One region of the Staphylococcus chromogenes genome, then DNA from elsewhere that is predicted to be linked to it. Evidence: riboswitches for the same ligand, from Rfam matches in the RefSeq annotation. Region 1 holds a riboswitch; the other holds the start of a gene.

Region 1 (16,761 bases):
AAGACGTCAACAACAAGTGATGAATGCACTTAAACAAGAATTGGTGCAACCGTCATCCGTATTTAAACTACCGAAACTTGCAGGGATTATGCGTGGGTATGTAGCTACGGACATGCCAGACTCTGCCATTTATCAAACAGGAATGAGCTTTATCGTACGTGGTGATAAAAATATTAAAACGTTAAGTGTCCCAGCGAAAGGGACTTATGAAAACGTTACGACGAGTGACGGTGGAAGTGCTTTAGGTATTGATAAAGAAGCTAATAAGAAGAAAATACAGCAGTTCTTAAATGAAGAATAAACAAAACGGGGTAGGATTTTTCCTACCCCGTTTTCAATGTTATACGTCTGATTTACGTGTTCCTCCCACACCGTAGTGTTGAGGTTTCATTTCTTCGACAATCACAGAAATGGCATCGCGTTGGGCATGAGTAGTTTTTTCAACAGCATCAGTGACTTCAGCAACAAGTGCTTTTAATTGTTCATCAGTACGACCTTCAAGTAGTTGAACAGTTACGATAGGCATGTGTGTCGCCTCCTTTATCTCAGTATAGTATTATCTTAACAGAATGTGCGTATCTTCTTAATCATTTTTTAAATTTTACATATGAGTTGCAAAGTGAATTCTATAAAAGATATGATAAAGAAAGTGTTTCAGGAGGTACTTTATGGGTTTTGAAAATATTTTAACATCATTAGGAATTAATGGGATGCATGTCTATATTCGTTTGGACCAAAAAACGTATGAGGTTTCAGATGCGATTACAGGATGTATTTACTTTAAAGCGGGAGACAGTATACAAACTGTCACACATACAGAAGTCAAACTCATTGAAAAGTATGAAAATAAGGATGAAACAAGCGAGTTTTCGCAACTTGAAAATGAATTAGATCGCTTTGTGTTAGAAGAGCGTTTCACAGTAGATAAAGCGAACCCACAACAAGTCACATTTGAGTTCAAACCAGAAGACTTGAATTTCCAATGTAAAGAGAGTCGGGTTTATTTACAAGCGCATGTCTATATTGATTTAGGTATAGATGAAGAAGTAGAAGAGTTGATTCCTTATAACAAAGCTTAAATATTATAGTTATAACAGACACAACATCTTATTAAAAAGGTGTTGTGCTTTTTTATGATTATAAGCGAACGGATTTTCTCTTTTCCTTGAAAATAGAACATATGTTCGTATATAATAGAAATATCTCAAATGATAAAAATTGGGGGGCGGTAAGATGTATGATTATCATTTATTAGAAAATAGAGATATTTTATGTATAGACCAAAAGAGCTTTTTTGCAAGTGTTTCCTGTATTGAAAAAGGACTAGATCCACTTACGACAAAACTGGCTGTGGTGGCTGATACAAAACGTCAAGGATCCGTTGTACTTGCGTCGACGCCGGCACTCAAAGCATTAGGAATTAAAACAGGTTCGCGATTATTTGAAATTCCTCATCGTAATGACATTTATATTATTAATCCGAGTATGAGAAAGTATCTTGAGGTCTCTCTAAAAATTTCTCAAATTGCTTTACGTTATGTGCCAGCAGAGGATTTACATCAATATAGTATCGATGAGTTTTTTATGGATGTGACGAAAAGTTATTATCGCTTTAATACGACACTTTTATCATTTTGCGAAAGACTCATCAAAGAGATTTTAGATGAGACGCACATTCATTGCGCGATAGGGATTGGCCCTAATATGTTGCTGAGTAAAGTGGCACTTGATAATGAGGCGAAACACAATGAGAACCATATCGCTGAATGGCGTTATGAAGATGTCCCAACAAAACTCTGGAAAATAGAACCCTTGCGTGATTTTTGGGGGATTAGCACACGAACAGAAAAGAAACTTAATCAACGGGGGATTTTTAATATTGGGCAACTGGCACAATATCCATATCAATATTTAAAAAGAGATTTTGGGATTATAGGCGTGGATTTACATCTGCATGCAAATGGCATTGATCAAAGTCACATTAGTGATAGTTATCGTGTTATCAATCCTTCTATTTGTAAAAGTCAGATTTTAATGAGGGATTATACTTACGAAGAAACGAAAGTCGTTATGCGTGAGTTAATTGAAGATGTGGCCAGTCGTTTGCGTGCGCGTAAGCAATTTGCAAAAACGATTCATTTCTCTTTTGGATATAAAGAAGGCGGAGGCGTTTCCAAACAGTATACATTACAAGATGCGACAAATTTAGACAGAGACATTCTTCAAACTGTGTTGCGTTTAGCTGACGACCACTGTGACACCTCCCAATTATATCGTACACTGAGTGTTTCTTTGACGCATTTTGTATCGGACAATGATCGACAGCTTAACTTATTTATCGATGAGTACCAACGTAGAAGAGAAGAAGCGTTAGCCAAAACTATTGATGCCTTACATCAAAAATATGGCAAAGGGAGCGTTTCGAAGGCAGTCTCTTTTACTGAAGCGGGGACGAAACACACACGGTTAGGGTTAATGGCAGGTCACAAAATGTAGCTAAAAAGCAAATAGCTTAAGAGCCCTTCATTATAAAAGTTTAAAAACCATAATTATATTATGTAAACTATTATGGGAGAATATGAAATATAAAAAGAAGTAGCTAAGGGAGGAGCGCTACTTCTTTTTATGTTAGTTAATATACGTATCGAATTGATGCGAAAGGGCAAGTCGTCCAGCATCACGATCTGAGGCAGTTTTAAAACTGACACGCAAGGCGCCATAAATATCTTCACGAACTTCTAAAATTCTCACATTACTAATAGAAATACGTTCGTGGCTTAAAATATCTAAAACTTGCGAAATTGTACCAGGTTTATCCGGAATATCAACATATAAATCGAATGAACTGTTCATTGCACCTTGGCTGCGAATAGGGAGGGCATCACGATATTGCTTAGCATTATTGAAAAAATCATAGAGCCCGTCAGAATCTTGACGCTCAAGAAGGTCGATAATTTTACTAAAATCAGAATGAAGATGCTTCATTACAGATAAAATATGTGTTCTATTTTCAATAGAGATATCTCTCCACATTTCTGGATTACTGCTTGCGATGCGTGTAATATCTCTAAAACCACCAGCGGCAAGTTGTTTAATCCACTCTGACTCCGGTGCATAGTAAGCATTTAAATTGACGAGGCTAGAGGCCACAAAGTGGGGGACATGACTAACAATACCGGTAACGTGATCGTGTTCATCAGCCGTCATCGAAATAATATGCGCACGTGTATGTTGTAAAAGATTCTTAATTCGTTCATGCGCGACATCATTTTCAGGCATATCATGAACAAGAACATAATATGCATTTTCAAAAAGATGTTTTTTGGCATTAAGTACGCCACTTTTATGGCTCCCAGCCATGGGATGTCCGCCTATGAGATGAATATCTTGTTGAAGCAATTCACTTTCAAAAGCTTGAATAGTAGATTTAGTACTTCCTGTATCTGTGACAATTAAGCCAGGACGTGTGTTATATTGAGACATCGATGCAAGATATGACGTCGTTGTATGAACAGGTGTGGCGAAAATAACGATATCTGCTTGAGAAAGCCCATATGTATAATCAGTAGTAATCGTATCAACAATTCCCATAGAAATCGCACGTTGTAATTGATGGTGATTGGCATCATAAGCAGTGATATGGATATCTTCATAAAAATATTTAAAGTTGCTTGCTAAACTTCCTCCGATGAGTCCTAAACCTACAAAAAATATATTCGTCATAATGCACCACCTATTGTAATAATATTCAGATATTTTAACATTTTAAAGCGTTTAATTGCAATAGAAGATGTAGAAATAATCAGACAAGCGTTAAAAAAACAGATAAATAACGAATTATAAGTGAACAATTCCTAAAAAACCATGCATGAAAAGTGAGATTAATACAAAAACAATATCTCAAATTTCATCAAAAATAGTAAGTGATTTCATATAGACATACAAAATGTTTAAAGTACAATAATAAAAAATGAGGGTGAAGTCTACTCCGATATTGGCTTATTATCGCGGAATACGTTAAAATAAAATGAGATAAAAAGCATAAAAATAATCATGTCTAAAAATAATAGACATCTTTATATTTAGGTGAAATGCTATTTATTAGGTTAGGACTATCTGACGAGCATAGAGCAACATGTACAGTTTTTTAACACCAAGATAGCAGAAATGAATAAAAGCAATCCTCTCCTTTATAAATAACAATAAAAAAAGATTTCAGAGAAATAGGAGTTAAAAAATGAAATTTACAAACTTGACGACGGCAGAATTTGGCGCATTTGCCGATTCGATGCCGTATAGCCATTTTACTCAAATGGTAGGGAATTACGAACTTAAAGTAGCAGAAGGTGTAGAGACACACCTCGTGGGGATTAAGGATAATCAAAACAATATCCTCGCCGCATGTTTATTAACTGCTACACCTGTTATGAAATTTTTTAAATATTTCTATAGTAACCGCGGACCAATTATAGATTATGAAAATAAAGAATTAGTCCACTTTTTCTACAATGAACTCGCATCATATGTAAAAAAATACAATGCATTATATTTGCGTGTTGACCCTTATTTACCGATGTTAAAACGTAACCATGATGGAGAAGTGATTGAGCGTTTTAACAATGATTGGATATTTGATAAAATGGCGGAATTAGGTTACGAACACGACGGTTTTTCAGTTGGTTTCGACCCTATAAAACAAATTCGTTTTCATTCAGTCTTAGATTTAGAAGGTAAAACGGCAAAAGATGTGCTCAATAATATGGACAGTTTACGTAAAAGAAATACTAAAAAAGTTCAAAAAAATGGTGTAAAAGTCCGATTTTTAAAAGAAGATGAGCTACATATTTTTAGATCTTTTATGGAAGATACTTCTGAAGCAAAAGACTTTTTAGACCGTGAAGACGATTTTTATTATAATCGTTACAAACACTATAAAGAACGTGTGCTTGTTCCATTAGCTTATATTGACTTCAATGAATATATTGAAGAACTGAACCAAGAAGAAGCCGTATTAAGAAAAGAAATTGGAAAAGCAGAAAAAGATATAGAAAAACGTCCTGAAAACAAAAAAGCAGTGAATAAAAAACAAAATCTTGAGCAACAACTTGAGACACACTTGTCTAAAATCGAGGAAGCAAAGCGTTTACAAGCTGAACATGGGAATGAATTACCGATTTCAGCAGCTTATTTCATCATCAACCCATTCGAAGTTGTTTATTATGCTGGTGGAACGTCAAATGAGTTTCGCCATTTTGCAGGTAGCTATGCAATACAATGGGAAATGATTAATTATGCGATTGACCATGGCATCCCACGTTATAATTTTTATGGTGTCAGCGGAGATTTCTCGGAAAACGCTGAAGATGCTGGCGTAGTAAAATTCAAAAAAGGTTTTAATGCGGACGTCATTGAATACGTAGGAGATTTTATTAAACCAATAAATCAACCTATGTATCGCATTTATACACAACTCAAGAAAATAAAAGATAGAAAGTAATGTAAAAGAAGGGGATTCATTGGTATGAAATTTACAGAACTAACAGTTGAAGAATATGACCAATTTGTTCAAAATCCTGCTTTAGAAAGCCATTATTTCCAAGTTAAAGAAAATATTGGAACACGTGAAGCAGACGGGTTTCAAGTCGTATTACTCGGTATTAAAGGTGAAAACAATCAAATTCTAGCAGCAAGTCTATTTTCAAAAATCCCTACAATGGGAAGCTATGTTTATTATTCTAATCGAGGTCCAGTGATGGATTATTCTGATTTAGGTCTCGTTGATTTTTATTTGAAAGAGCTCGAAACTTATTTGCAAAAAAATAAATGTCTTTATGTAAAAATGGATCCATATTGGTTGTATCAAGTTTATGATAAAGACATTAAGCCTTTATCAGGACAAGAATCTAATGAAAAATTGGTTCAATTATTTAAATCACATGGTTATGAACATCATGGTTTCACTACAAGCTATGACACTTCAAGTCAAGTGCGTTGGATGGGAGTTTTAAATTTAAAAGATCAGACGCCCTCAACGATTAAAAAGAAATTTGATAGTCAACGCAAGCGCAATGTGAATAAAGCGATTAATTATGGTATTCGTGTTAAATTTTTACAAGAAAATGAATTTGATCAATTTTTAGAACTTTATCGTGAAACTGAAGCGCGTGCAGGATTTGTGTCTAAAACGGATGAGTACTTTAGAAATTTCATTCAAAATTATGGTAGCAAGGCGCTTGTACCTTTAGCTTACATTGATTTGGACGAGTATATTACGACGTTGCAAGAAAGCTTAAATGATAAAGAAAATCGTCGTGATCAAATGATGGCGAATGAAAACAAGTCAGATAAGCAATTGAAAAAAATTGCTGAACTCGACAAGCAAATCGATCATGATAAAAGTGAAATGCTAAAAGTAAGTGAGCTTCGCAAAACAGATGGTCAAATTTTAAATCTTGCCTCAGGTGTGTATTTTGCGAACGCTTACGAAATCAATTATTTTTCAGGAGGCTCCAGTGAAAAGTATAATCACTTTATGGGACCTTATGCAATGCACTGGTATATGATTAATTATTGCTTTGAACACGGTTATGAACGTTATAATTTTTATGGCTTATCCGGAGACTTCACTGAAAATAGTGAGGATTATGGTGTTTATCGCTTTAAACGTGGATTTAACGTTCAAATTGAAGAATTAATTGGAGATTTCTATAAACCGATTAATAAACCGAAGTATATTCTGTTTAATACTTTAAACAAGATACGCACTAAAATAAAAAAATAGCTTTAGAGATTATTTAACGGTTAGTGAAATAAGTCACTGACCGTTTTTTCAAAAAAACGTAATTTAAGCAGGAATAGAGATAGAAAATGTACAGTAATGAAAATGAAGATCTAAATCAATAGGAATTTAAAAATCAAAAACTTGAACATATTTATGTTATGTAAACCTAATAGTCTTATACTATTTCTTTAGCAAGTATTAAATAAAAAAGTTAAGCGAGAATGGTTTGAGACTCGGAAACTTATAAATAAAAGCAAACAAGGCAGCATAAAAACCGTAGTATATGTAGAATATAGGTATATATATGAGTTTAGTACACATAAATGACGCATAATTTTTGGTTCATTAGTAAAAAGCAAATTAGTATATAAAGTGTATGTGTAATTTCGAAAAAACAAATTAGTTTACATAATATATATTATAGGAAGTTAACTATAGCGACTTACTTTGAAATCTTCTCCCTAATTAAAGCCCCGTTAGCAATGCAATGTACACATGCTAGCGAGGCTTTTGAATTTTGTTATGGTTTGTATTTTTGTTCGACACGTGATAGTTCTTTTTCATATTTTTTCTTTTGGCGTTGTTTGCGCCAAGAGCGTGTTAAATACCAAAGTATTAAACTAATGATTAAACTTAGTACAGCTACGAATGCAGCAAATCCTAATAATGGCTCATACGTAATATCATAAAAATTAGGCAAAACAAAAGCTAGACTTCCTAGAATAATAAAACTTAAGATTGCTGTGAAAAACCATTTATTTAAGACCAAGGTACAAAAAACTGTAAGCACAATCATAAACGCTAAGGAAATCCATAGGTAATTTGGCATATCTAAAATGGACATTGTTTGACCCTCCTTACCATCATTTTTTCATTATACATGACTTCAAGGTACGTGTGTGCATGTGTAAACAATAGTTTTCTTATATTATAATGTATAATAGATTAAACGAGCCATAAAAGGAGGAATTTTGATGACACAAAAACTTGTTTCCCGAGATGACGTACAACCTTTAGAAACTTGGGACTTAACAGATATCTTTGAAAGTGATGAAGCCTATGAAAATGCTATCAAAAGCCTTGTTACACGTGCAAAAAATTTTCAAAATCACTTTACAAATACTTTAACTGATAAACAGTCTATTGAAACAGTCTTGGATGAATATTGTGACTTACTTATCGAGATTGATCGTGTAGGAAATTATGCACAGTTACAATATAGCGTTGATACTACAGATGCTGAAAAACAACGTCTAAGTGCCCTGTTTAGTCAAAATTATGGTGAAATAAGCAGTTGTTTAACTTTTATAGAATCAGAACTATTGCAACTTGACCCACAAATCATAAAAGACGCGATTAAGACGACAAAATATCCTTATTATTTAACAAGATTGTTGAAAAAACAACCTTATCAATTACATCCTGAAGCTGAAAAAACACTTGCTCATATGGCTCATGCGATGAATGTACCTTCAGAAATTTATGAAGTGACAAAAATGTTGGATATTGATTTTGGCCAGTTTGAAGCCAATGGACAAGTCTATAATATGGATTATACAACATTTGAAGGGATTTATGAGGACAGTACAGATAAAGAATTAAGACATCAAAGTTTTGCGCATTTTAGCCGTAAATTAAGAGAATATCAACATACTATAGCGGCTGCTTATAATGCACACGTTCAAAATGAAAAACTTGAGGCTAACTTAAGAGGATATGCGTCTGTAATTGACTTTTTATTAGAAGAACAAGATGTAACTCCTGAAATGTATCATAGACAAATTGATATCATTATGACGGAGCTCGCCCCTATTATGCGACGTTACGCGCGTCTCTTAAAGAAAGCTCACCATTTAGATGTTTTGAGATATGAAGATTTAAAAATTTCAATTGATCCTGAATATGAACCAGAGATTTCTATCCAAGAGTCTCAGAAATATATTTATAACGCCTTAGGTGTATTAGGTAAAGATTATTTAGCGATGACAGAAAAAGCGTATCGTGAGCGTTGGATTGATTTTCCACAAAACAAAGGAAAAGAAACGGGTGCTTATTGTGCAAGCCCATATTTTACACATAGTTATATTTTTATCTCTTGGACGGGTAAGATGAACGAAGTGTTCGTACTTGCGCATGAATTGGGACATGCCGGTCATTTTCATTTAGCGCAAAAACATCAAAACATATTACAATCTGAAGCCTCCATGTATTTTGTGGAAGCCCCTTCTACGATGAATGAAATGTTAATGGCGCATTACTTGTTAAAGACCAGTCCTAATAACGCACGTTTTAAACGTTGGGTGTTAAGTTCAATGATTTCACGTACGTATTATCATAATATGGTGACGCATTTACTTGAGGCGGCCTATCAGCGTGAAGTTTATTATTGTGTAGACCGCGGTGAACACTTAACTGCTGAAAAGTTAAATGCACTAAAAAAACAAGTCATTGCTACTTTTTGGGGAGATGATGTTGAATTAACTTCAGGTGCAGAGTTAACATGGATGCGCCAACCTCACTATTATATGGGATTATACCCTTATACCTATTCAGCAGGTTTAACCATTGGGACGTTGATGGCACAACGTATTGAAAATGAAGGAGATGCAGCTGTTCAAGATTGGCTCAATGTTTTAAAATCAGGTGGCAATATGTCCCCTCTTGAATTGATTAAACAAGCTGGTATCGATATGTCTATCGATCAACCCTTAAGAGATACAATTCGATATATTGGCCAAATGGTAGATGAAATTGAACGATTAACACAAATTATTGAAAGTAATTAAAAAGATATAATTAAAGAAGCACTCAATGTGTCTAGGCGCATTGGTGCTATTTGTGTTTGACTTAAACATATAATCATTATATATTTAACATGTAAACAACACAATCAAACAAAAACGAACACGTACAATAAAGGATGATCAAAATGAAAAAAGTGCTAACTATTACCTTAAATGCATCAATTGACATTTCATATCATTTACCTAATTTAAAAATCAATACAACTAATCGTGTCTCCAATGTTTCAAAAACTGCTGGAGGCAAAGGTTTAAATGTGACACGCGTAGGTCATCAGCTAGGCTTAGACGTTACAGCAAGTGGCATAGTTGGTGGTACATCAGGCTTATTTATTAAACAACAATTAGATCGATTACATATTCCTCATCAGTTTTTAGATAGTGGATTAGAGTCTAGATTTTGTATAGCCATGATTACGGAAGAGGCGCAAACGGAAATTTTAGAAAGTGGACTTCCTTTAGATGCATCTATACAGGCACAATTTATTAATTTTTATGAAACGCTTATTCAGGATTATGACATCGTTGCTATTTCTGGCAGTATTCCCCCTGGTTTACAAACAGAAATTTATCATGAGTTAATTCAAATTGCGAAAAAACAAGATAAATTTGTCATTTTAGATGTTAATGGGAAGACCCTCGCCTCTGTTTTACAAATGGATGCTTCTGTTAAACCAGACTTGATTAAACCGAATGAAGAAGAAATAGCAGAACTAACGGGCGCGTCTCATCTTGCGTCTATAGATGCATTAAAAGATGCGTTAAAGCAACCTATTTTTGATCATTTACCCAATGTGTTTGTCACTTTAGGTAAAAACGGAGCGTTATTAAAACATAAAAATCAATTTTATCAAGTGATTATTCCAAGTATTGATGCAGTGAATGCCGTAGGTTCAGGTGACAGTTCTATTGCGGGCTTTTGTTTAGGGCTTATACAAACGAACGACATTCAAAAAGCAACGCAATATGCGATGGCAGCAGGTATGGCGAATGCTTTACAACATGAAACAGGTCACGTGGACGTTCAAGATTTTGAAAATTTGTTGCCAAAAATTTCAGTAGTGGCTTTATAAAAACTTACTTATACAAACGGAGAGGCCTGGGACATAGTCCCGGCCTCTCTGTTTATTTATGCATGATTTTCACTGTGCGCCCACCCCTTTTTAGTGAGCACAATTTTACCTGTTTCTATATTAATGAGACGTTTTTTATAAAGGTGACCAATTGCACGTTTGAAAGCACCTTTACTCATATGAAAGACTTCTTTGATGGCTTCAGGGCTAGACTTATCCCAAAATGGAAGTTCCCCATCGTATTCTACTAAAAGGCTAATAATCTTTTCGCCATCGTCATCTAAACGTTCATGAGCTAAAGGTAGAAATGACCCATTAAGCTCTCCTTTTTCATTATGACCAATGATACGTACTTCTATTAATTCTCCAAGTCTCGGTTCTTCTTTACGTTCGGATTCATGCACGAAAATTTTGTGTCCTTTTTCGGATAATAAAAAGGTGCCGACACGGAGTAAGCGATAAGGTCTCGCCTTGATGGTTTTATTTTGATATTCATCATTATGCACAGGAGTGAACATGTTTTGTACAGTGGTCTCAGAAGCTAAACGTGCAAACATTTGACGTTCACGGTCAATACGTAATGTACAAAGGACTTCATCCCCTTTTTGTGGCCATAAAGTCTTGATTTTCGGTAAGTCTTCCCAAGGGATAAGTACTTCACGAGGTAAGCCAACGTCGACACGTGCCCCATCACGATCAGTACTGATGACTTTGACAAAATCATAACGGCCTACAGTGATATCTGGCATATTTTGCGTGGCGAATAGTTCGCCTGAACGGTTTGGGAAAATAAAGAAACTGTAGGATTCCCCTATTTCTAATTCATCGTCGTCATTGATTTCAGACGGATTCAATTTTACCTTTTCTTTATTTGGTCCCTCTAAAATATAAGTAGATCCTTCTTGGGATTTTACTTCTAAAAAGTCTATTGTCCCAGCGATTTCATTTTCTTTAAAAGACATAATTTACTCCTCTAATGTTTAATGGTTCTATTATATCATGACTAGAACCTATAATCATTAAGTGTTCAATGGTACGATTCAAATCCTTCTATCGAAACGCTATAAATTATATGGTATAATGCTTCCGTTACTATTAATGTAAAAAGGAGAAAATGCATGCTACAAGTTACTGATGTAAGTTTACGTTTTGGTGATCGTAAATTATTCGAAGATGTTAATATAAAATTCACTCCTGGCAACTGTTATGGACTAATTGGTGCAAATGGTGCAGGAAAATCTACTTTTTTAAAAATTCTTTCTGGAGAGATTGATTCACAAACAGGCCACGTCTCTTTAGGAAAAGACGAACGTTTAGCCGTATTAAAACAGGACCACTTTGCCTATGAAGATGAACGTATGTTAGATGTGGTAATTAAAGGACATGAGCGCTTATTTGAAGTAATGCAAGAAAAGGATGCCATTTACATGAAACCTGATTTTAGTGATGAAGATGGTATACGTGCGGCTGAATTAGAAGGCGAATTTGCTGAAATGAATGGTTGGAATGCAGAATCTGATGCAGCTACCCTTTTATCAGGTCTTGGTATTTCAACAGACTTGCATGATAAAAAAATGTCAGAACTTGAAAATAATCAAAAAGTAAAAGTACTCCTTGCCCAAAGTTTATTTGGTGAACCGGATGTTCTGTTACTGGATGAGCCTACCAATGGTCTTGACATCCAAGCTATCAGTTGGTTGGAAGACTTTTTAATTAATTTTGAGAATACAGTTATTGTTGTTTCGCATGACCGACATTTCTTAAACAATGTATGTACGCATATTGCAGACTTAGATTTTGGCAAAATAAAAATTTATGTCGGTAACTATGATTTTTGGTATCAATCAAGTCAGTTGGCTCAAAAAATGGCTCAAGAACAAAATAAGAAAAAAGAAGAAAAAATTAAAGAATTGCAAGACTTCATTGCGCGATTTTCAGCAAATGCTTCAAAATCTAAACAAGCAACTAGTCGTAAAAAACAATTAGAAAAAATAGAACTTGATGATATTCAACCTTCATCTCGTCGCTATCCATTCGTGAAATTCACACCTGAACGTGAAATTGGAAATGATTTATTATTTGTTCAAAATGTCTCAAAAACAATTGATGGAGAAAAAGTGTTAGATAATATATCATTTACAATGAATCCAAATGATAAAGCCGTATTAATGGGTCAAAGTGAGATTGCTAAAACAACACTTCTTAAAATTTTAGCCGGTGAAATGGAACCAGATGAAGGTTCTGTTAAATGGGGTGTAACAACATCACAAAGTTACTTCCCTAAAGATAACTCTGAATACTTTGATAATGTAAATATGGACTTAGTTGAATGGTTACGTCAATATGCACCTGAGGATGAGCAAACGGAAACATTTTTACGTGGTTTCCTAGGCCGTATGTTATTTAGTGGCGAAGAAGTTAAGAAAAAAGCAAGTGTACTTTCAGGTGGAGAAAAAGTACGTTGTATGTTAAGTAAAATGATGCTTTCAAGTGCAAATGTCTTATTATTAGATGAGCCGACGAACCATTTAGATTTAGAAAGTATTACTTCAGTCAATGAAGGATTAAAATCTTTCAAAGGTTCCATCATCTTTACTTCACATGATTTTGAGTTTATAAATACGATTGCAAATCGAGTGATAGATTTAGATGAAAAAGGCGGACTGTCAAAAGAAATTTCATATGAACGTTATTTAGAAGAAAAAGGCTTATTAAAAACAAAATAACCCCATTATGAATTTAATGGTTAAGAGAAAAATGTTATCTCGTACTTTCGTATGGGATAACATTTTTTTACCTTTCAATTTTCAGTAAATTTCAAAAAATCCCCCTTTTCTGTTTACATGAAGAGTTGCGCTATGTATAATGAGACTCATAACAATTAAATCATTATTGATGAGGCGCATTAATCATGAGTAGCCATATCGTTTTTGTCTGCAAGCAAGATATGTCGAAAGGGTGAGATGCCGAAATAAACAGAATTTGCAGGGACTGTTTGTTGGATTCTATGGTTAAGAGCTGAGAATCTGTCATTATTTGCGGATAATGGAGTGCATCACTTGTATATAAAGACTAACAAGTTCGCACACCGAACTTGTTTTTTTGTATATTCAAGAGTATCAATCATGCATGAGTGACATGTTTCTCATCAATTAAACATTAAATTAAATGGAGTGAATGATATGACAAAATTAGCAGTTGTAGGTGCAACAGGATTAGTTGGAACAAAAATATTAGAAACAATTGAACGTAAAGAAATCCCTTTTGATGAATTGATTTTATTTTCTTCAAAACGTTCAGCAGGTCAACAAGTGTCTTTTAAAGGTAAAACCTACACTGTTCAAGAATTGACAGAAGAAGCGACTGACGGCGAATTTGATTACGTGTTAATGAGCGCTGGTGGTGGTACAAGTGAAAAATTCGCCCCTCTTTTTGAAAAACATGGTGCGCTTGTGATTGATAACTCAAGTCAATGGCGAATGACTAAAGATATTGACCTCATTGTTCCTGAAGTCAATGAGCCGACGTTTAAACGTGGTATCATTGCCAACCCTAATTGTTCAACAATACAATCAGTCGTGCCATTAAAACCCCTTCAAGATACATTCGGTTTAAAACGGGTCGCTTATACAACGTATCAAGCGGTATCAGGTTCAGGAATGCAAGGAAAGAAAGATTTAGAAGATGGCGCACATGGCGCTGAACCTAAAGCATACCCACATCCAATTTATAATAATGTGTTACCTCACATCGATGTTTTTTTAGAAAATGACTACACTAAAGAAGAACAAAAAATGATTGATGAAACACGTAAAATTTTAAACTCACCTGATTTAAAAGTGACAGCAACTTGCGTTCGCGTCCCTGTTCAAGATAGTCATAGTGTGCATATTAATGTAACGCTAGATCAACCTACGACAGTAGACCAAATTCGCGACTTGTTTGAAAAAGACGATCGCGTGGTTTTAGTGGATGATCCATCAAGCAATGGGTATCCATTAGCGATTCACTCTACTGGCAAAGATGAAGTGTTTGTGGGGCGTATACGTAAAGATGACTCTTTAGAAAATACATTTCATATTTGGTGCACGTCAGACAATCTATTAAAAGGTGCAGCTCTAAACGCTGTACAAGTGTTAGAACAAGTATTAAAACTTAGAGCGTAATTTTGAAGGGAGTCGGATATTATGACACATATTTTTGAAGGAACGGGCGTGGCATTAATTACCCCTTTTTCAAATGGTAAAGTGGATTATGAAGCGATTAAAAATCAAGTAAACTTTTTAATAGATAATGACATACAATCCATTGTGGTGAATGGCACAACGGCTGAAAATCCAACACTGACTGATGATGAAAAAGATCAAATTTTGAAAACAGTGATAGAAACTAACGCATCACGTGTGCCAATTATTGTAGGCACTGGCACAAATAATACTGACAAGTCAATACAAGCATCTTTACGCGCAAAAGCGCTCGGAGCTGACGCAATAATGCTCATTACCCCTTATTATTTGAAAACAAGTCAACGTGGCTTAATTGCGCATTTTGAATCGATTGCTAATGCGGTAGAATTACCAGTAATTTTGTATAATGTCCCTTCTCGAACAAACTCAACGATCGAAGTCGAGACGCTAGTTCATTTGAGTAAAAATCCTTATATTGTCGCACTTAAAGATGCAACAAACGATTTTGACTACTTGGCTGAAATTCAAAGTAAAATCGATACGAATACATTTGCACTTTATAGTGGCAATGACGATAACATTGTTAATTATTATGCACAAGGAGGTCACGGCGTTATTTCCGTCGTAGCAAACGTCATTCCAAAAGCATTTCAAGAGATCTATACAAATGCTAATCAACGTGAATCTCGTTTCCGTCCTATCTCAGAACTTTTAGAGGCATTGGCTATCGATATTAATCCAATACCTATTAAATATTTAGCCTCACTTGAAGGATTTGGCAAATATGAATTGCGCTTACCTCTAGTTCCATTAAATGAGTCAGAACAGCAACAATTAAAAGAAGCTTATCAACAATTCAAAGTAGGTGTTCAATCTTGAAAATTTTACTCATAGGTTATGGTGCAATGAACCAACGTGTTGCACGATTAGCAGAAGAAAAAGGACACGAAATCGTCGGTGTGATTGCGCGCCAACAAAACCAAGACCTTCCCTACCCTATTTTCACTAAAATTAGTGAAGTAGACTCGGCGGATGTCGCTATTGATTTCTCGCATCCAGACTTATTGTTACCAGTGTTAGAAGATAATTTCCAATTACCTCTAGTGATTGCGACTACTGGTGAAAAAGAACAAATTACTGACAAATTACAACAACTAAGTGAACGGATGCCTGTCTTTTTTAGCGCAAATATGAGTTATGGCGTTCATGTTCTTACAAAACTTTTAGAAGTGGCTGTCCCCCTTCTTAAAGATTATGATATTGAGCTGACGGAAGCACATCATAATAAGAAAGTTGATGCCCCGAGTGGAACGCTTGTGAAATTATATGATGTCATTAAATCATTACGTGAAAAAAGCTATCCTGTCTATCACCGTGATGAAAAGCAAGAAAAACGTGATGCTGATGAAATAGGTGTTCATGCCATTCGTGGAGGCACAATCGTTGGCGAACACGATGTATTATTTGCTGGAATTGACGAAACCATTACATTAACGCATCGGGCGCAATCGAAAGATATATTTGCAAATGGAGCGCTAGAAGCGGCAACACAATTAATTCATAAAGAAAATGGGTATTATACATTTGATAACTTATAAAGGGAGAGAATCAAAATATGGTAAAAAATTTCACAGCTGAAGAAATCATTCAATATATTAGTGATGCTAAAAAGTCGACGCCGATAAAAGTTTACATTAACGGTGAATTTAGTGAAATCACTTTTCCAGACCAATTCAATATTTTTGGTTCGGAAAACTCTAAAGTCATTTTTTGTGAAGCGGATGACTGGAAAACATTTTATGAACAAAATCATATGCTCATCGAAGATCTAGAAATCGAAATGGATCGCAGAAATTCAGCTATCCCCTTAAAAGATTTAACAAATACTAATGCACGCATTGAACCGGGTGCTTTTATTC
Region 2 (16,761 bases), 260 kb from region 1:
GAAATCAATTGTCAATTGAAGATGCTAAAGCACGGATTTACAGTCAAATTTCAATTGATAAGAAAAGTCGAATGGCGGATGTTGTCATTGACAATTTCGGAACTAAACTTGAATTAAAACAAAATCTTGAGCAAGCTTTAACAGAAAAAGGATATCTTAAAGAAGCATAACTAAAAATACCTCACAGTGTAAAAATTGTGAGGTATTTTTATGTATATATATGGATTAAATATTACCTGTAATTATGCTATGTAAACCTATGGATGTTGAAAAAGGAGTGAAAGTAGAGATATTGCCATTAAATCGTAAAATTTTCCGTCGTAAACGGTTTCATTTTTGCATAATTATGATATACTCTTAAATATAAGTATAACACATTAACAAGGAGTGCTTTTTTCATGACGACAAAGATTGCGATTAACGGTTTAGGCCGTATCGGACGTATGGTATTAAGAATTGCTTTAAATAGAGAGGACATAGAAGTAGTTGCAATTAATGCGAGCTATCCGCCAGAAACGATTGCACATCTTATCAAATACGACACAACGCATGGACGTTTTAATAAAGAAGTACAACCTACTGAAAATGGAATTATCGTAGAGGGTAAAACGATAAAATTAGTTTCTGACCGTAACCCAGAAAATTTACCATGGAAAGACTTAGGAATTGATGTAGTCATTGAAGCTACAGGGAAATTCAATCATGGTGACAAGGCAGATGCACATATTAAAGCCGGAGCTAAAAAAGTCTTACTTACAGGTCCTTCAAAAGGTGGACATGTTCAAACCATCGTTAAAGGGGTAAATGATCAAGATTTGAATGTTGATGAGTACGATATTTTCAGTAATGCTTCATGTACAACAAACTGTTTAGCGCCGGTTGCTAAAGTATTAAATGACAAATTCGGTATTGAAAACGGCCTTATGACGACTGTTCATGCAGTAACAAATGATCAAAATAATTTAGATAATCCACATAAAGACTTACGACGTGCGCGTGCAGCATTTGAAAGTATTATTCCTACATCTACGGGTGCTGCTAAAGCTTTAGCACTTGTTTTACCTGAATTAGAAGGAAAATTACACGGTATGGCATTACGTGTTCCTACAAAAAACGTTTCATTAGTTGATTTAGTCGTTGATTTGAAACAATCTGTAACGAAAGAAGAAGTAAATCAATTATTTAGAGACAATAATCTAAATGGTGTCATCGATATCGTGGATGAACCTCTCGTTTCTGATGACTTTAATACTGATAGTCATTCGGCAATCATCGATGCGCAATCTACAATCGTTATGGGAGATAAAAAAGTAAAAGTTCTCGCTTGGTATGATAACGAATGGGCATATTCAACTCGTGTTGTAGATGTCTTACAACAAATTGCAGAGGCAATTAAAGTAACAGCATAATTAAAAATATGTAAAACTCCTCAAAAAGAGTCAAGGTGTGCTTTGCGCCTTGGCTCTTTTGAACGTTGCACTTTGGTTATTAAAACAGTTTGTAGTATAATGAAACAAAAATATTGAAGAAGGTGAAAAGTTGTGAAATGCCCAAAATGCCAAAATACGCAATCTCGCGTGATTGATTCAAGACATGTGGATGACCTAAATGCTATTAGACGAAGACGTGAATGTGAGCATTGTGGGACTCGTTTCACTACTTTTGAACATATAGAGATGAGTCCGCTCATTGTTGTAAAAAAAGATGGCACAAGAGAACAGTTTAACCGTGAAAAAATATTAAATGGCTTAGTGCGTTCATGCGAAAAACGACCTGTTCGTTTTCAACAGTTAGAGGATATTACGAACCAAGTTGAATGGCGACTTAGAGATTCAGGGATGGCGGAAATTTCCTCGAGAGCTATCGGAGAATATGTCATGGATCTTTTGATAAACGTCGATCAAGTGTCATACGTACGATTTGCATCAGTTTATCGTGAGTTTAAAGATGTGGATCAGTTATTAACATCAATGCAAGGCATCATCAATGAAAATAAGCGGAGTGAATAAAATGGTTTCCATGTTTGATAGTCAATTAAATGCACATGACGGATTTAAAGTTATTCGTCCTTTCCATTACCATCGCCTCCATCAAGAAGTGTTGAATCGTTTGTTTATTCCACTTATTGGTGCTGAAGCGGTAAGTTATTATTTATATTTAGAACAATTTCATCAACAGCCTCTTGAATCCAATTTAACTCATTATACGGTGATGTCTGAACTGAAAATCAATTTATTGAAGTTTCGAAAAAACCTAGATCTATTGGAAGGCATTGGTCTTTTAAAAACCTACGTCCGTCATTCGCAACAAACGACAGAATTTATATATGAACTTGTGCCACCGCCTTCACCATCTGGTTTCTTCAATGATCCTATGCTATCTATTTATTTTTATCAGGTTGTGGGGCAGGCCCGCTATCATGAAATAAAACGCTTTTTTATACCTCAACAAAAAGATTTAACCGGTTATACAGAGGTTACCAAAAAATTCACCGATGTTTTTAAAGTTCCTCAACAATCCAATCATTTACGGGACCAAAAACTGATTGAATCACGATATGAAGGTGTAGATTTATCAGACGTCACGTTTGATTTTGATTTGTTAAAAGATATGTTGCAAACGCATTATGTAAGTGACGAAGTGATTTCTGAACCTAACAAAACAACGATTATCCAATTAGCCACTTTATATCGTTTATCGCCCGATGTGATGAAAACAGTGATTTTAAAATCGTTAAATAGTGACCAAAGTATATCTATTTCCACTTTACGAAAGACAGCGCAAGAATATTACCTCATAGAAAACCAACAAGAATTGCCATCTTTAACTGAGTCAAATACCGATCACTCGCAAAATGAAGATGAAAATATTGAAGCAGTGGAAGTAACGAATTGGGAAGAGTGGTATGAGGTAATGGACAATACGAGTCCAATAGTAATGCTGACTTCATGGGGAGGCTCAGAACCTACGCCTCAACAAAAAGCGATGATTGAAGATTTATTGAATAGAGAACAATTGAGCTTTGGGGCAATTAATGTGTTATTACAATATGTGATGCTTTCAAAAGACCAAAATTTACCTAAAAATTATGTGCTTTCAGTCGCATCAAGTTGGAAAAAAAATGGTGTCACTGATGCTAAATCTGCACATGCTTTAGCTGAAAAAATCAAAGAGAAGCAATCACGTTCGTACTCAAACTATAAATCACAACGTCCTCAAGAACAATTACAGTCAAAAGAAAAAACGCCTCGTTGGCTCACACATCCAGACGAATTTAAATTACAGGATGAGGATCAAGAAAGTTTACAAAAAGATAAAGATGCATTTCTAAATAAACTAAAAAATAAAAAGCGGGCAGGTGAGAAAGAATGAAATCGTTTGGGAGCATTATTGGTTCAAATGAAGCATTTGAAAAAAGAATCGCTAAAATCAAACGCGACGTGTTACAAGATCCAGATGTCAAAAAATTTTTAGAGGCACATCAAAGTGAATTAACAAATCGTATGATTGATGAAGATTTGAATATTTTACAAGAATATAAAGATCAACAAAAAAACTATGACGATCATCATACTTATGAAAACTGTCCTAATTTTGTTAAGGGTCATATCCCCGAACTCTATATTGAAAACGAGCGAATTAAAATCAAATATATTCCGTGTCCATGTAAAATCAAACATGATGAAGCTAAGTTTTATAGTAATATGATTACTTCATTTCATATGCATCCAGATACATTGAACGCCAAAATCAAAGACATATATATGAATCGTCGGAATCGCCTAGAATTGGCAATGCAATTAGACGAGATGATTGATCAGATTATCGCAAAACAACCCACAAAAGGATTATATCTTTATGGTGAATTCGGAACGGGCAAATCCTTCATTTTAGGAGCGATTGCCAATGAATTAAAAAGCAACCGTGTGCCTTCCACTATCATATATGTTCCAGAATTTATACGTACACTTAAAAATGGCTTTAAAGATGGTTCAACTGACCGAAGAGTTAAAGAAGTTCGAGAAGCAAGGGTATTATTTTTAGATGATATTGGAGCTGAAGAAATTTCTCCATGGGTTAGAGATGAGGTGCTTGGACCTATTTTACATTATCGTATGATACAAGAATTACCCACATTTTTTAGCTCGAATTTAAATCTCGATGAACTTGAACACCATTTGTCTGTAACGCGTGGGGGGACAGAAATGACAAAAGCTGCGCGAATCATGGAACGGGTTAAAACGCTCGCTCAACCCTATCGACTCGAAGGAGAAAATTATAGAAAGCGTTGATATTTTTAAGAAAAGCGTTATAATGTAATTAACTAAATGAACGACTAAAAGTATGAGGATTCGATAAAATACCTCCTATTATCCAGAGAGCTACCGTTGGTGAGAGTGTAGTTTTTAGTGTATTTTATTACTCCCTCTATTTTGGCACTTGTAATGAGTGCACGGCTCAAGACCGTTATCTTATGTAGAGTTTGTATGTTTATTTAACATACTTTTCTAGGGTGGTACCACGATTGACCTCGTCCCTGTTCTGGGATGAGGTCTTTTTGTTTTTAGTCGTTATTTAATTTAAGGAGGATGCATATGGCTGAGATAAGTATACGCTTTCCAGATGGAAATGAAAAAAGTTTTGAAAAGGGAATAACTACTGAAGAAATCGCACAATCTATCAGTCCTGGTTTACGTAAAAAAGCAGTAGCAGGTAAATTCAATCAACAATTAGTAGATTTAACACGTCCACTAGAAGAAAATGGCGACATTGAAATTATTACACCAGGGAGCGACGAAGCACTAGAGGTATTACGTCACTCAACAGCACATTTAATGGCACAGGCCATCAAACGCTTATATGGTGATGTAAAATTTGGCGTAGGCCCAGTTATTGATGGTGGTTTTTACTACGATTTTGATATGGAAGAAAAAGTGTCGAGTGATGACTTTGAAAAAATAGAAAAAACAATGAAACAAATTGTTAATGAAAATCATCCCATCGAACGTCGTGTGGTTTCACGTGAAGAGGCGAAATCATTTTTTAGTGAAGATCCATATAAACTCGAATTGATTGATGCGATTCCTGAAGATGAAAGTGTAACGCTATACTCACAAGGAGAATTCACTGATTTATGTCGTGGCGTGCATGTGCCATCTACGTCTAAAATTAAAGAATTTAAATTGCTATCTACAGCAGGGGCGTATTGGCGTGGTGACAGTAATAATAAAATGTTACAGCGTATCTATGGTACAGCATTTTTTGATAAAAAAGACTTAAAAGCACATCTTAAAATGTTAGAAGAACGTAAAGAACGTGACCATAGACGTATTGGTAAGGATTTAGAACTCTTTACGAACAATCAATTAGTAGGGGCAGGCTTACCGCTTTGGTTACCAAATGGCGCGACAATTCGACGAGAAATTGAACGCTATATCGTCGATAAAGAAGTGAGTCTCGGTTATGATCATGTATATACACCTGTCATGGCAAATGTAAATTTATATAAAACATCTGGACATTGGGATCATTACCAAGATGATATGTTCCCTGTCATGCAATTAGATGAAGATGAAGCAATGGTGCTTCGTCCAATGAATTGCCCACATCATATGATGATATATGCAAATAAGCCACATTCTTATCGTGAACTTCCAATTCGTATCGCTGAACTAGGTACAATGCACCGCTATGAAGCGAGTGGGGCTGTATCAGGGTTACAACGTGTGCGTGGAATGACTTTAAATGATGCTCACATTTTTGTTCGTCCAGATCAAATTAAAGATGAATTTAAACGTGTTGTAAACATGATTATCGATGTATACAAAGATTTCGGGTTTGAAGATTACCGCTTCCGTTTAAGCTATCGTGATCCTGAAGATAAAGAGAAATATTTTGATGATGATGACATGTGGAACAAAGCAGAAGCGATGTTAAAAGAAGCTGTAGACGAATTAGGTTTAAGTTATGAAGAAGAAACAGGTGAAGCTGCGTTTTATGGTCCAAAACTCGACGTACAAGTGAAGACAGCAATGGGTAAAGAAGAAACCTTATCTACGGCTCAACTTGACTTTTTATTACCGGAGCGATTTGATTTATCTTACATTGGTCAAGATGGTGAACAACATCGTCCAGTCGTTATTCATCGTGGCGTCGTTTCGACAATGGAACGTTTCGTTGCCTTCTTAACTGAAGAAACAAAAGGCGCTTTCCCTACATGGTTAGCTCCTCAACAAGTTGAAATCATTCCTGTTAATGTGGACCTACATTATGATTATGCGAAACAAATTCAAGATGAACTTAAATCCCAAGGTGTTCGTGTGAATATTGATGATCGTAATGAAAAGATGGGATACAAAATTCGTGAAGCTCAAATGAAGAAAATTCCTTACCAACTTGTTGTTGGTGATAAAGAAGTAGAAAATAATGAAGTGAACGTTCGTAAATATGGTTCTCAAGATCAAGAAACAGTTGAAAAAGATGATTTTATTTGGAATTTAGTAGACGAAATTCGCTTGAAAAAACATAGATAACTTGTCAATCTTTTGTGATTAAGTTATAGTAGTTATTAATAAATGAATATGAATTTAGTTAGAGGTTGCGTCTTTAAAAAGTCGTTTGTCAGAAGTCGAATGGGACATATGTTGCACAAATAAAAGGTAAAGACGCCGAAGTGAAAGGTGAACCATCAACATCTTTTGCTGGGCTAGTATTCGAACAGAAGCTAGACTGTCACAATAGTGGTGTGCTATCTATGTTATACATGAAACAAAGGTTGCATTCTCAATGTAACCTTTGTTTTTTTAAGAGAGTAATGACTTAAATTGTAACACCTACCTCTAGGTAAAAGGGAAAGGATAATGATATGAGTCAGGTTCATTCGGAAAAAGAAAACACAGTCCAAAGACAACTTAAAGATCGTCATATATCAATGATTGCGATAGGAGGGGCGATTGGCACAGGTTTGTTTATGACATCTGGGGGTGCCATTGGTGATGCAGGCCCATTGGGGGCATTATTAGGCTATGCCATTATTGGTATTATGGTATTTTTCTTAATGACTTCATTAGGTGAAATGGCAACGTACCTTCCAGTTTCAGGTTCTTTTAGTACATATGCGACACGTTTTGTGGATCCCTCATTAGGGTTTGCGCTTGGTTGGAACTATTGGTTCAATTGGGTGATTACTGTAGCTGCTGACGTGACCATTGCTGCACAAGTCATCCAATATTGGGCGCCTTTACAGTTTTTACCTGCATGGGCATGGAGTTGCCTATTTATGGTCATCATTTTTAGTTTGAACGCCTTATCTGTAAAAGTATACGGTGAAAGTGAATATTGGTTTGCCTTCATAAAAGTAGCAACTGTCATTATTTTTATCATTGTAGGTCTTTTAACAATACTCGGAATTATGGGTGGTTCAGCTGTAGGATTTGATACTTTCACAAAAGGAGATGCCCCTATTTTAGGCGATAATATAGGGAGTAGTTTACTCGCTATTTTTGGTGTCTTCCTTATTGCAGGTTTCTCATTCCAAGGAACAGAACTTGTGGGTATCACAGCAGGTGAATCTGAAAACCCGCAACGTGCAGTCCCTAAAGCGATTAAACAAGTGTTTTGGCGTATCTTACTATTTTATATTTTTGCCATTTTCATTATTGGAATGTTGATTCCTTATGATAGTCCAGCATTAATGGGTGGCGGAGATGATATTGCGACATCTCCATTTACATTAGTATTTAAAAATGCTGGTTTGGCTTTTGCGGCCTCATTTATGAACGCGGTTATATTAACTTCTGTATTATCTGCTGGAAATTCTGGGATGTATGCAAGTACGAGAATGTTATATTCCATGAGTAAAGATGGCTTAGCGGCGAGAATTTTTGGTAATACGAACAAAAATGGAACGCCAATTATTTCTATGATTGCAACGGCTGCTATCGTCATAATTATTTTTATTGTGCAACAAGTGAGCGGTAATGCTTACGAGTATATTGTTGCAGCAAGTGGCTTAACAGGATTTATCGCTTGGGTAGGGATTGCAATCAGTCATTACCGCTTTAGAAAAGCCTTTGATGCTCAAAACTATGATAAAGACAAATTGGTTTATAAAGCAAAACTCTTCCCATTCGGTCCTATTTTGGCAGGCGTTTTATGTGTCATTGTAATTATCGGTCAAGATGTAGATTTAATACAAAGTGGTCATTTTGATTTTAATCGATTTATCATTACGTATATGGGAATACCTGTATTTTTAGGCTTTTTCATTTATCATAAGTTAAGATATAAAACGAAATTGATTCCTTTAAAAGAAGTGAATCTTGATCCATCAGTTACAACAAAAGAAAAAAACTTCCAAAAACATGTTGACTAATTCGAATTAACTTGGTATAGTTAGTTCTGTTGATTACGAAACGGACCAAGTAGAAGCACCCGCTTCTCACCTGTAGCGACGCATAAAGCAGTTGGCAGGTAAACGATAACATGTGAAAGAAGTTCATGTGAATTTAGAAGCGGGGACATAGACTGTCCTCGCTTCTTTTTTGTACTTGGACCATTCGTAAAACTAATGGAGGTGTCAACCATAGCTAAGGATCAAACGCAAGTAAATGAAAAGATTCGTGCAAGAGAATTACGTCTTATCGGTCAAAATGGTGACCAAATTGGTGTCAAAACCAAAAATGAAGCATTAGAAATGGCAGATCGTCTAGGTTTAGATGTTGTTGTTGTTGCACCTAATGCTAAGCCACCTGTTGCTCGTATAATGGACTATGGTAAGTACAAATTTGAGCAACAAAAGAAAGAAAAAGAAATGAAAAAGAAACAAAAAATCATCAATGTTAAAGAGATTCGTTTAAGTCCAACAATTGAAGAACATGACTTCAATACAAAACTTAAAAATGGTCGCAAATTTTTATCTAAAGGTGATAAAGTTAAAGTTTCAATTCGTTTCAGAGGGCGTGCCATTACACATAAAGAAATCGGACAACGTGTTTTAGAAAAGTTCGCAGATGAATGTAAAGATGTTGCTACTGTGGAACAGAAGCCTAAAATGGAAGGCCGTCAAATGTTTCTTATGTTAGCCCCAATTAACGAAAAATAAACAACGATTAATAGGAGGAACTCACTATGCCTAAAATGAAAACTCATCGCGGAGCAGCGAAACGTGTTAAAAGAACTGGATCTGGTCAATTAAAACGTTCTAGAGCTTACACTTCTCACTTATTCGCAAACAAATCTACAAAACAAAAACGTCAATTACGTAAAGCATCATTAGTTTCTAAAAGCGATGCAAAACGTGTAAAACAATTATTAACATACGTTAAATAAGATATTTTAAATGGTATGAGCTGCATACCCCAGAGATAAAAGGAGGAATTTATTATGCCACGTGTTAAAGGTGGAACAGTAACAAGAGCGCGTCGTAAAAAAACGATTAAATTAGCAAAAGGTTACTTTGGTTCAAAAAGTACATTATATAAAGTAGCAAAACAACAAGTTATGAAATCAGGTCAATATTCATTCCGTGACCGTCGTCAAAGAAAACGTGATTTCCGTAAATTATGGATTACACGTATCAACGCTGCTGCACGTCAACATGACATGAGCTATTCTCGTTTAATGAACGGCTTAAAAGTAGCTGGTATCGATATTAACCGTAAAATGTTATCTGAAATTGCTATTTCAGACGACAAAGCTTTCGCTGAATTAGTTAACAAAGCAAAAGACGCTTTAAAATAATAATGACAATTAAACGCTTTTCACAGTGAAGAAGAATTCTTTATGTGAAAAGCGTTTTTGTACATAGTGTGAGTAAGTCATACATAAAAATTCTTTCAGCTTAAGGGTTTCTTTGATACCATTAAGAAAACATGTTAAAAAGGAGAAAATGATGTCTAAATTTGATGAGCAAATTACTGTAGTAAAACGTCAAACACTTTTTGATGATGAAAAAAATGCATTCAATGGCTTCATTGCAAAACATAACCCTAAAAGTACAGAAATTTTCGAAGCCTTAAATGAATATGAGATAAAACGTCGAGGTGATATGGAAGAGGATCCTTCTTATAAGCAATTGATTTCTTATTGTTTGCTAGAAAATGAACTAGGGGAAATTCTAGTTTATGAACGTTTGTCAGGAGGGGGAGAAGCACGTTTACACGGACAAAGTTCTATTGGTGTGGGAGGACATATGAATGACGTTCCTCACGCTCAAAACATCTCATCGTTAATTACAGTGAATGCGAGTCGTGAACTTGAAGAAGAAGTGGGTCTCGTGGTGACTGACGCGAATGCATTAGAGCATATAGGATTTATTAATGATGACTCAAATGAAGTAGGGCAAGTGCACATTGGTGTTGTGTTTAAAATAAAAGTCAATTCGAATAAAATAGAGGCAAAAGAGACGGACACTTTAAAAATAGAATGGAAATCTTTAGATAAAATAAATGATTTTAACGAATTTGAATCATGGAGTGCTCTAATTTTAAAAGAAATGAAATAGGTGATCATGATGAGTGATATTATCCCGTTTCCTAAAAGAAGAGAGAAAATAGAACATGATATCGACACTTATTTTGAACAAGAGCAATTTGAAAAGGTTTATGATTTATTTATAGAATATGAGAAACATTATGAATTAACACCTTCTCTTGCGATAAAAAAATGTCAAACTTTGTGGGAAGTGCAAGCTTACTTAGAACTTAAAGAAGAAGCGAACATACTTATGATACAAGGATATCAACCTTATGACACATTGATGATTTTTTACGTAAAAAGCTTGTTTCAATTACAGCAATATCGTGCAGTGGTCGATGTCATTGAGCAAGTAATTGATGAAGTCAAAGAGCATCAGACGCGATTGATTTTTCTACCTATCAAAGATGAAGCAAACGCTAAGCTCAACCAACGTTACGACTTTATGCAACATCAATTACAGAAATTTGTTCAACTCTCAACACAAGAGCAAGCAAAACTCATTTTAGATTTAATTGATGATCAAGCCTATCAATTTACAGAAACATTGGCATTTTATTTGAATTATGAAGCATTAAATTATCGGATTATCACATTAATTCTTGAATATTTAACATTTGCTCGTTATAATCAAACCGTTCGAATTGAAAAATTTGAAAATGAAATTGAAGTTAATCCATTTTCGTTACCGGGTGTTTCACACACGGACTTTAAAAATACGCTCATGCCTCGTGTCGTCGACAAATTAGAAAAAGATATGCCATCGTTAGTAAAAGAAGCGTACGTCCACTTAAATACGCATAATATTGCATTATATCCAATCGAACTTTCAACAATTGCATCTATTGAAGATTGGATAGAAGGTTATCACATCTATTTTAAATCGCTTATAGGTGAACCAATAGATTCTGAGCAAAACTATAGCGAAGTGGTGGATTTTATTAAAATGTTAAATACATAGGCGCTTGGGTTTATCCCCTTGCCAACCTATGCTATAATAAAGAAGTTGAAAAATTTTAATAGGATATCATGGAGGTTTATACACATGACAGCAACTTGGGAAAAGAAAGAAGGCAATGAAGGGTTATTACAAGTAACTGTTCCTGCTGAAGAAGTAGATAAAGCATTAGATCAAGCTTTTAAAAAAGTAGTAAAACAAATTAACGTACCTGGTTTCCGTAAAGGGAAAGTACCACGTCCAATTTTTGAACAACGTTTTGGCGTTGAAGCTTTATACCAAGACGCAGTAGATATTTTACTACCTAAAGCATATAGTAATGCTGTAGAAGAAGCAGGTATCAGCCCTGTTGATCAACCTGAAATTGAAGTCACTCAAATTGAAAAAGGGAAAGAATTTAAATTCGACGCAACAGTGACTGTTGAACCTGAAGTTGAATTAGGTGACTATAAAGGTTTAGAAATTGAAAAACAAGATACGGAATTAACAGACGAAGAGGTTGAAACAACAATCAACCAACGTCTAGAAGCTATGGCTGATATGGTCATCAAAGAAGATGGTAAAGTCGAAGAAGGCGATACTGTCAACCTTGACTTTGATGGTTATGTTGATGGCGAACAATTCGAAGGCGGCCAAGCTGATGGTTACGACTTAGAAATCGGTTCTGGTATGTTCATTCCTGGTTTCGAAGAACAACTTGTTGGTTTAAAAGTCGGCGAGGAAAAAGATGTTGAAGTCACATTCCCAGAAGAATACCACGCTGAAGAATTAGCAGGTAAACCAGCAACATTCAAAACAAAAATTAATGAAATCAAAACTAAAGAAGTTCCTGAATTAGACGATGAACTTGCAAACGAGTTAGATTCAGAAGCAAACACTGTAGATGAATACAAAGAAAACTTACGTAAACAACTTGCAGAATCAAAAGCGACTGAAGCTGAAAATGTTCAAAAAGAAGAAGCAATTACTAAAGCAACAGATAACGCTAAAGTAGATATTCCAGATGCAATGATTAAAACTGAAGAAGATCGTATGCTTCAAGAATTTGCGCAACGTTTACAACAACAAGGATTAAATCTTGAAACATATTTCCAAATCTCAGGTCAATCTGAAGAAGATTTACGCGGTCAAATGAAAGAAGACGCAGAACAACGTGTGAAAACGAACTTAACATTAGCTGCGATTGCAGATGCAGAAAACATTGAGGCATCTGATGAAGATGTTGAAAAAGAACTTGAAACCATGAGTTCACAATTTGGTATTTCTGTTGATGATATTAAGGCTACATTAGGAAATACGGATATTGTTAAAAATGATGTTCGTGTTAAAAAAGTCATCGATTTATTAGTCAATGAAGCTAAATTCGTGGAAGCAACGCAAAAAGAAGACGACGAAAAATAAGTCTTACAATTCGCTAATAAATCCAATAGCAATTAAATAAATGAAAGTTGCGGGGTGAGTGATTGAAGCCAAGTTATGCACAAGGGTTTCACACTCACTCCTATCTTATTTTATGCAAATAACTTGAAAGTATTTCTGGTTGCGTAATAAAATGCATTTTAGTATAGTCATAGAAGAACAGGGGTGTAATCAATTATGTTTAAATTCAATGAAGATGAAGAAAACTTAAAATGTTCTTTCTGTGGTAAAGATCAAGACCAAGTCAAAAAGCTTGTAGCAGGAAGTGGCGTATACATTTGTAACGAATGTATCGAACTTTGCTCTGAGATAGTTGAGGAAGAATTGAGTCACAACGAAGCAGAAGAACTTACTGAGTTACCTACACCAAAAGAAATAATGGAACAATTAAACAATTATGTAATTGGTCAAGATAAAGCTAAAAAATCATTAGCTGTTGCGGTTTATAATCACTATAAACGTGTAAAACAATTAGGGCCTAAAGATGATGATGTTGAATTGCAAAAAAGTAATGTTGCGTTAATTGGTCCAACAGGTAGTGGTAAAACATTATTAGCTCAAACTTTAGCGCGTACACTTAACGTGCCTTTCGCAATTGCTGATGCGACGAGTCTAACAGAAGCAGGTTATGTTGGGGAAGACGTTGAAAACATTCTATTACGTCTTATTCAGGCTGCTGATTTCGACATTGATAAAGCAGAAAAAGGAATTATTTATGTCGATGAAATCGATAAAATTGCACGAAAATCAGAAAATACGTCAATTACGCGCGATGTTTCTGGTGAAGGTGTTCAACAAGCCTTGCTTAAGATTTTAGAAGGTACAACTGCAAGTGTACCGCCACAAGGTGGACGTAAACACCCAAACCAAGAATTTATCCAAATTGATACGACGAATATTTTATTCATTTTAGGTGGCGCCTTTGATGGTATCGAAGAAGTTATCAAACGTCGCCTCGGTGAAAAAGTGATTGGCTTCTCTAGTAGTGAAGCTTCAAATTATGACGATGCTTCATTGTTAGAACATATTCGTCCTGAAGATTTACAAACTTATGGGTTAATTCCAGAATTTATTGGACGTGTGCCAATTGTTGCAAATTTAGAGACTTTAGATGTTGAAGCATTGAAAAATATTTTAACGCAGCCTAAAAATGCACTTGTTAAACAATATACAAAAATGTTAGAACTTGATGATGTTGCACTTGAGTTCACTGAAGAAGCACTTGATGCCATTAGTAATAAAGCAATTGAGCGTAAAACAGGCGCTCGAGGACTTCGTTCAATCATTGAGGAAGCATTAATTGATATTATGTTTGATGTGCCTTCAACTGAAAATGTTGCAAAAGTCGTCATTACAGAAGAAACAATTATAAACGAAACTGAGCCTGATTTATATGATTCAGAAGGTCACTTACTTAACGATAAGAAAACTTCTGCATAAACAATAGGCATTAATATTGGCCTAAGCTGAATGTAACGATTCAACTTAGGCTTTTTTTATGAGGTGAAACAATGAATATCAATCCAAACAATGTAGAAATTTTAATTAGCGCTGTAAAACCCGAACAATATCCAGAATTAAATTTACCAGAGGTTGCTTTAAGTGGGCGTTCAAACGTAGGGAAATCTACATTCATTAATAGTATGATTGGTCGAAAAAATATGGCAAGAACATCACAACAACCTGGGAAAACGCAAACGTTAAACTTTTTTAATATTGATGAACAACTTATTTTTGTGGACGTGCCTGGGTATGGATACGCAAAAGTAAGTAAAAAGCAAAGAGAAGCTTTCGGAAAGATGATAGAAACCTATATCACCGAACGTGAACCTCTGAAACTCGTGATTCAATTAGTGGATTTAAGACATCCACCGACTGAAGATGATGTGTTAATGTACGATTTTCTAAAATACTATGAAATTCCAACGCTTATTATCGCAACAAAAGAAGATAAAATTCCTAAAGGTAAAGTACAAAAGCATATTAAAATTATTAAAGAAAAATTAGATCTCGAGGCTGGTGATCAAATTATCAGTTACTCTTCATTACAAAAAACAAAGCAAGACCTCATATGGAAGGCCATATCACAATATATTGAAAATTGAGTTTGACGAAATGTTGACATTCTTATAAACGCCACATAAATTTAGGCAGTTTTAATTAGAATGACTCTCATCTATGTTATAATTTGGGTATTGTAGAAATAACGGGGGCGTTATCATGTATATTATTTCTGTGAGTGTGAACCATCACACTGCGAACGTATCATTGAGAGAAAAATTAAGTTTTAATAACGCGGATATGGGGCGCGTACATGAAACGTTATTTGAAACAAAATCAATTTTAGAAAATGTGATTTTATCAACTTGTAATCGTACAGAAGTTTATGCGGTAGTTGATCAAATCCATACGGGTAGATATTATATTCAACGATTTTTAGCGCGAGAATTTAATTTTGATGTTGATGAAATTAAGCAAATTAGCGATGTGAAAGTTGAAAATGAGGCAGTTGAACATTTGTTTCGAGTAACATCCGGTCTAGATTCGATTGTTCTTGGGGAAACCCAAATCTTGGGTCAAATGAGAGATGCTTTCTTTACTGCACAACAAGCAGAAACAACAGGAATTATATTTAATGAATTATTTAAACAAGCGATTACATTTAGTAAAAAAGCACATCATGAAACAGATATTGCTGATCATGCGACAAGTGTCTCTTACGCCGCAGTCGAATTAGCTAAAAAAGTCTATGGAAAGCTACATCGTCGCAACGCCTTGGTCATTGGCGCAGGCGAAATGGCTGAACTTGCTATATTGAACTTAAAAGGGGCGGGTGTGAGTCAAATCACTGTATTGAATCGTACGGTTGAACGTGCGGAAGCCTTGGCTTCAAAACATGGCATTCAATCTTCATCATTGCGTAATTTATCCCACTTTTTACCGCAATCGGATATTGTGATTAGTTCAACAAGTGCTGAAGGTTTTGTGATTACGAAAGAAATGATTGAGTTGAGCCATGATATTAACAAAAATGCGCAACAACTATTCATCGATATTGCTGTACCTAGAGATATTGAACCTATCGATAGTGTTAATGCAAATTTATTTATTTACGACGTCGATGATTTAAAAGGACTTGTTGATGCAAACATGAGAGAACGTGAAAAAGCAGCTGAGAAAATTGCTTCACTCATACCAGCAGAAATTGAAAAACATAACGAATGGGTGAAAATGTTAGGGGTTGTGCCAGTAATTCGTGCTTTACGTGAAAAAGCAATGACTATTCAGCAAGATACAATGGCTAGTCTTGATCGTAAATTGCCACATCTCACAGAACGTGAACGTAAAGTCATTTCTAAGCATACTAAAAGTATTATCAACCAAATGTTAAAAGACCCTATTAAACAAGCAAAAGAAATCAGTGACGATCACTATTCAGAAGAAAAATTAGCATTGTTTAAAACGATATTTGATTTAGATGTATCTACAGACTACAAAACAGAAGCAGCTGAGAAAAAGAAACTAAAATTAAAACAAAGATTTTTTCTACTCGATAATTAAAGAATGGTGATGCTATGGAAGAAGTTTTTTTAATTCGCTTCCACGAAGGAATCTTTATTATTTATTTGATAAGCGTTATTTGTTTAACATTAGATGTATTGCAAAAAAATAGTAAGTTTCAAAATATTGGTTTTTATACGTTAGGGTTAACGTGGGTGCTTCAAACGATTTCGCTTGTATTATATATCTTTTGGATGGGTCAACTCCCGCTAACATCTATTATTGAAAGCTTTTATATTCTAACATGGCTCATCCTGACGATTACATTTATATTTTCAGTTTTTAGAAGTTCAGAATTTATGATAGCATTTTTAAATCTTTTAGGATTTTTATTTATGGCTATTCAT

The links. Region 1 has a riboswitch for lysine ahead of PYW36_RS06460 (aspartate-semialdehyde dehydrogenase). Riboswitches for the same ligand answer to the same signal wherever they lie in the genome.
Positions count from the first base shown of each region.
Region 2: linked by a shared signal. The riboswitch ahead of PYW36_RS05165 (amino acid permease) and the one ahead of PYW36_RS06460 (aspartate-semialdehyde dehydrogenase) in region 1 are both predicted to bind lysine.

Region 1 covers NZ_CP118953.1:1,308,490-1,325,250, reverse strand. Annotated here, with positions in the region: gene PYW36_RS06520 (LCP family protein) at 1-301, shown strand, start outside; gene PYW36_RS06515 (2-hydroxymuconate tautomerase) at 341-526, opposite strand; gene PYW36_RS06510 (sporulation protein) at 669-1,079, shown strand; gene PYW36_RS06505 (Y-family DNA polymerase) at 1,234-2,496, shown strand; gene PYW36_RS06500 (prephenate dehydrogenase) at 2,629-3,723, opposite strand; gene PYW36_RS06495 (aminoacyltransferase) at 4,238-5,497, shown strand; gene PYW36_RS06490 (aminoacyltransferase) at 5,522-6,781, shown strand; gene PYW36_RS06485 (hypothetical protein) at 7,302-7,625, opposite strand; gene pepF (oligoendopeptidase F) at 7,756-9,567, shown strand; gene PYW36_RS06475 (1-phosphofructokinase family hexose kinase) at 9,711-10,655, shown strand; gene PYW36_RS06470 (CvfB family protein) at 10,712-11,617, opposite strand; gene PYW36_RS06465 (ABC-F family ATP-binding cassette domain-containing protein) at 11,774-13,381, shown strand; lysine riboswitch at 13,543-13,719, shown strand; gene PYW36_RS06460 (aspartate-semialdehyde dehydrogenase) at 13,838-14,821, shown strand; gene dapA (4-hydroxy-tetrahydrodipicolinate synthase) at 14,843-15,721, shown strand; gene dapB (4-hydroxy-tetrahydrodipicolinate reductase) at 15,718-16,440, shown strand; gene dapD (2,3,4,5-tetrahydropyridine-2,6-dicarboxylate N-acetyltransferase) at 16,458-16,761, shown strand, end outside.
Region 2 covers NZ_CP118953.1:1,052,823-1,069,583, forward strand. Annotated here, with positions in the region: gene coaE (dephospho-CoA kinase) at 1-170, shown strand, start outside; gene PYW36_RS05140 (glyceraldehyde-3-phosphate dehydrogenase) at 399-1,409, shown strand; gene nrdR (transcriptional regulator NrdR) at 1,542-2,009, shown strand; gene PYW36_RS05150 (replicative helicase loading/DNA remodeling protein DnaB) at 1,987-3,372, shown strand; gene dnaI (primosomal protein DnaI) at 3,369-4,292, shown strand; gene thrS (threonine--tRNA ligase) at 4,596-6,533, shown strand; lysine riboswitch at 6,585-6,759, shown strand; gene PYW36_RS05165 (amino acid permease) at 6,866-8,374, shown strand; ribosomal protein L20 leader region at 8,416-8,550, shown strand; gene infC (translation initiation factor IF-3) at 8,576-9,103, shown strand; gene rpmI (50S ribosomal protein L35) at 9,130-9,330, shown strand; gene rplT (50S ribosomal protein L20) at 9,385-9,741, shown strand; gene PYW36_RS05185 (NUDIX domain-containing protein) at 9,893-10,504, shown strand; gene PYW36_RS05190 (hypothetical protein) at 10,514-11,437, shown strand; gene tig (trigger factor) at 11,522-12,835, shown strand; gene clpX (ATP-dependent Clp protease ATP-binding subunit ClpX) at 13,031-14,293, shown strand; gene yihA (ribosome biogenesis GTP-binding protein YihA/YsxC) at 14,365-14,958, shown strand; gene hemA (glutamyl-tRNA reductase) at 15,074-16,414, shown strand; gene PYW36_RS05215 (cytochrome C assembly family protein) at 16,429-16,761, shown strand, end outside.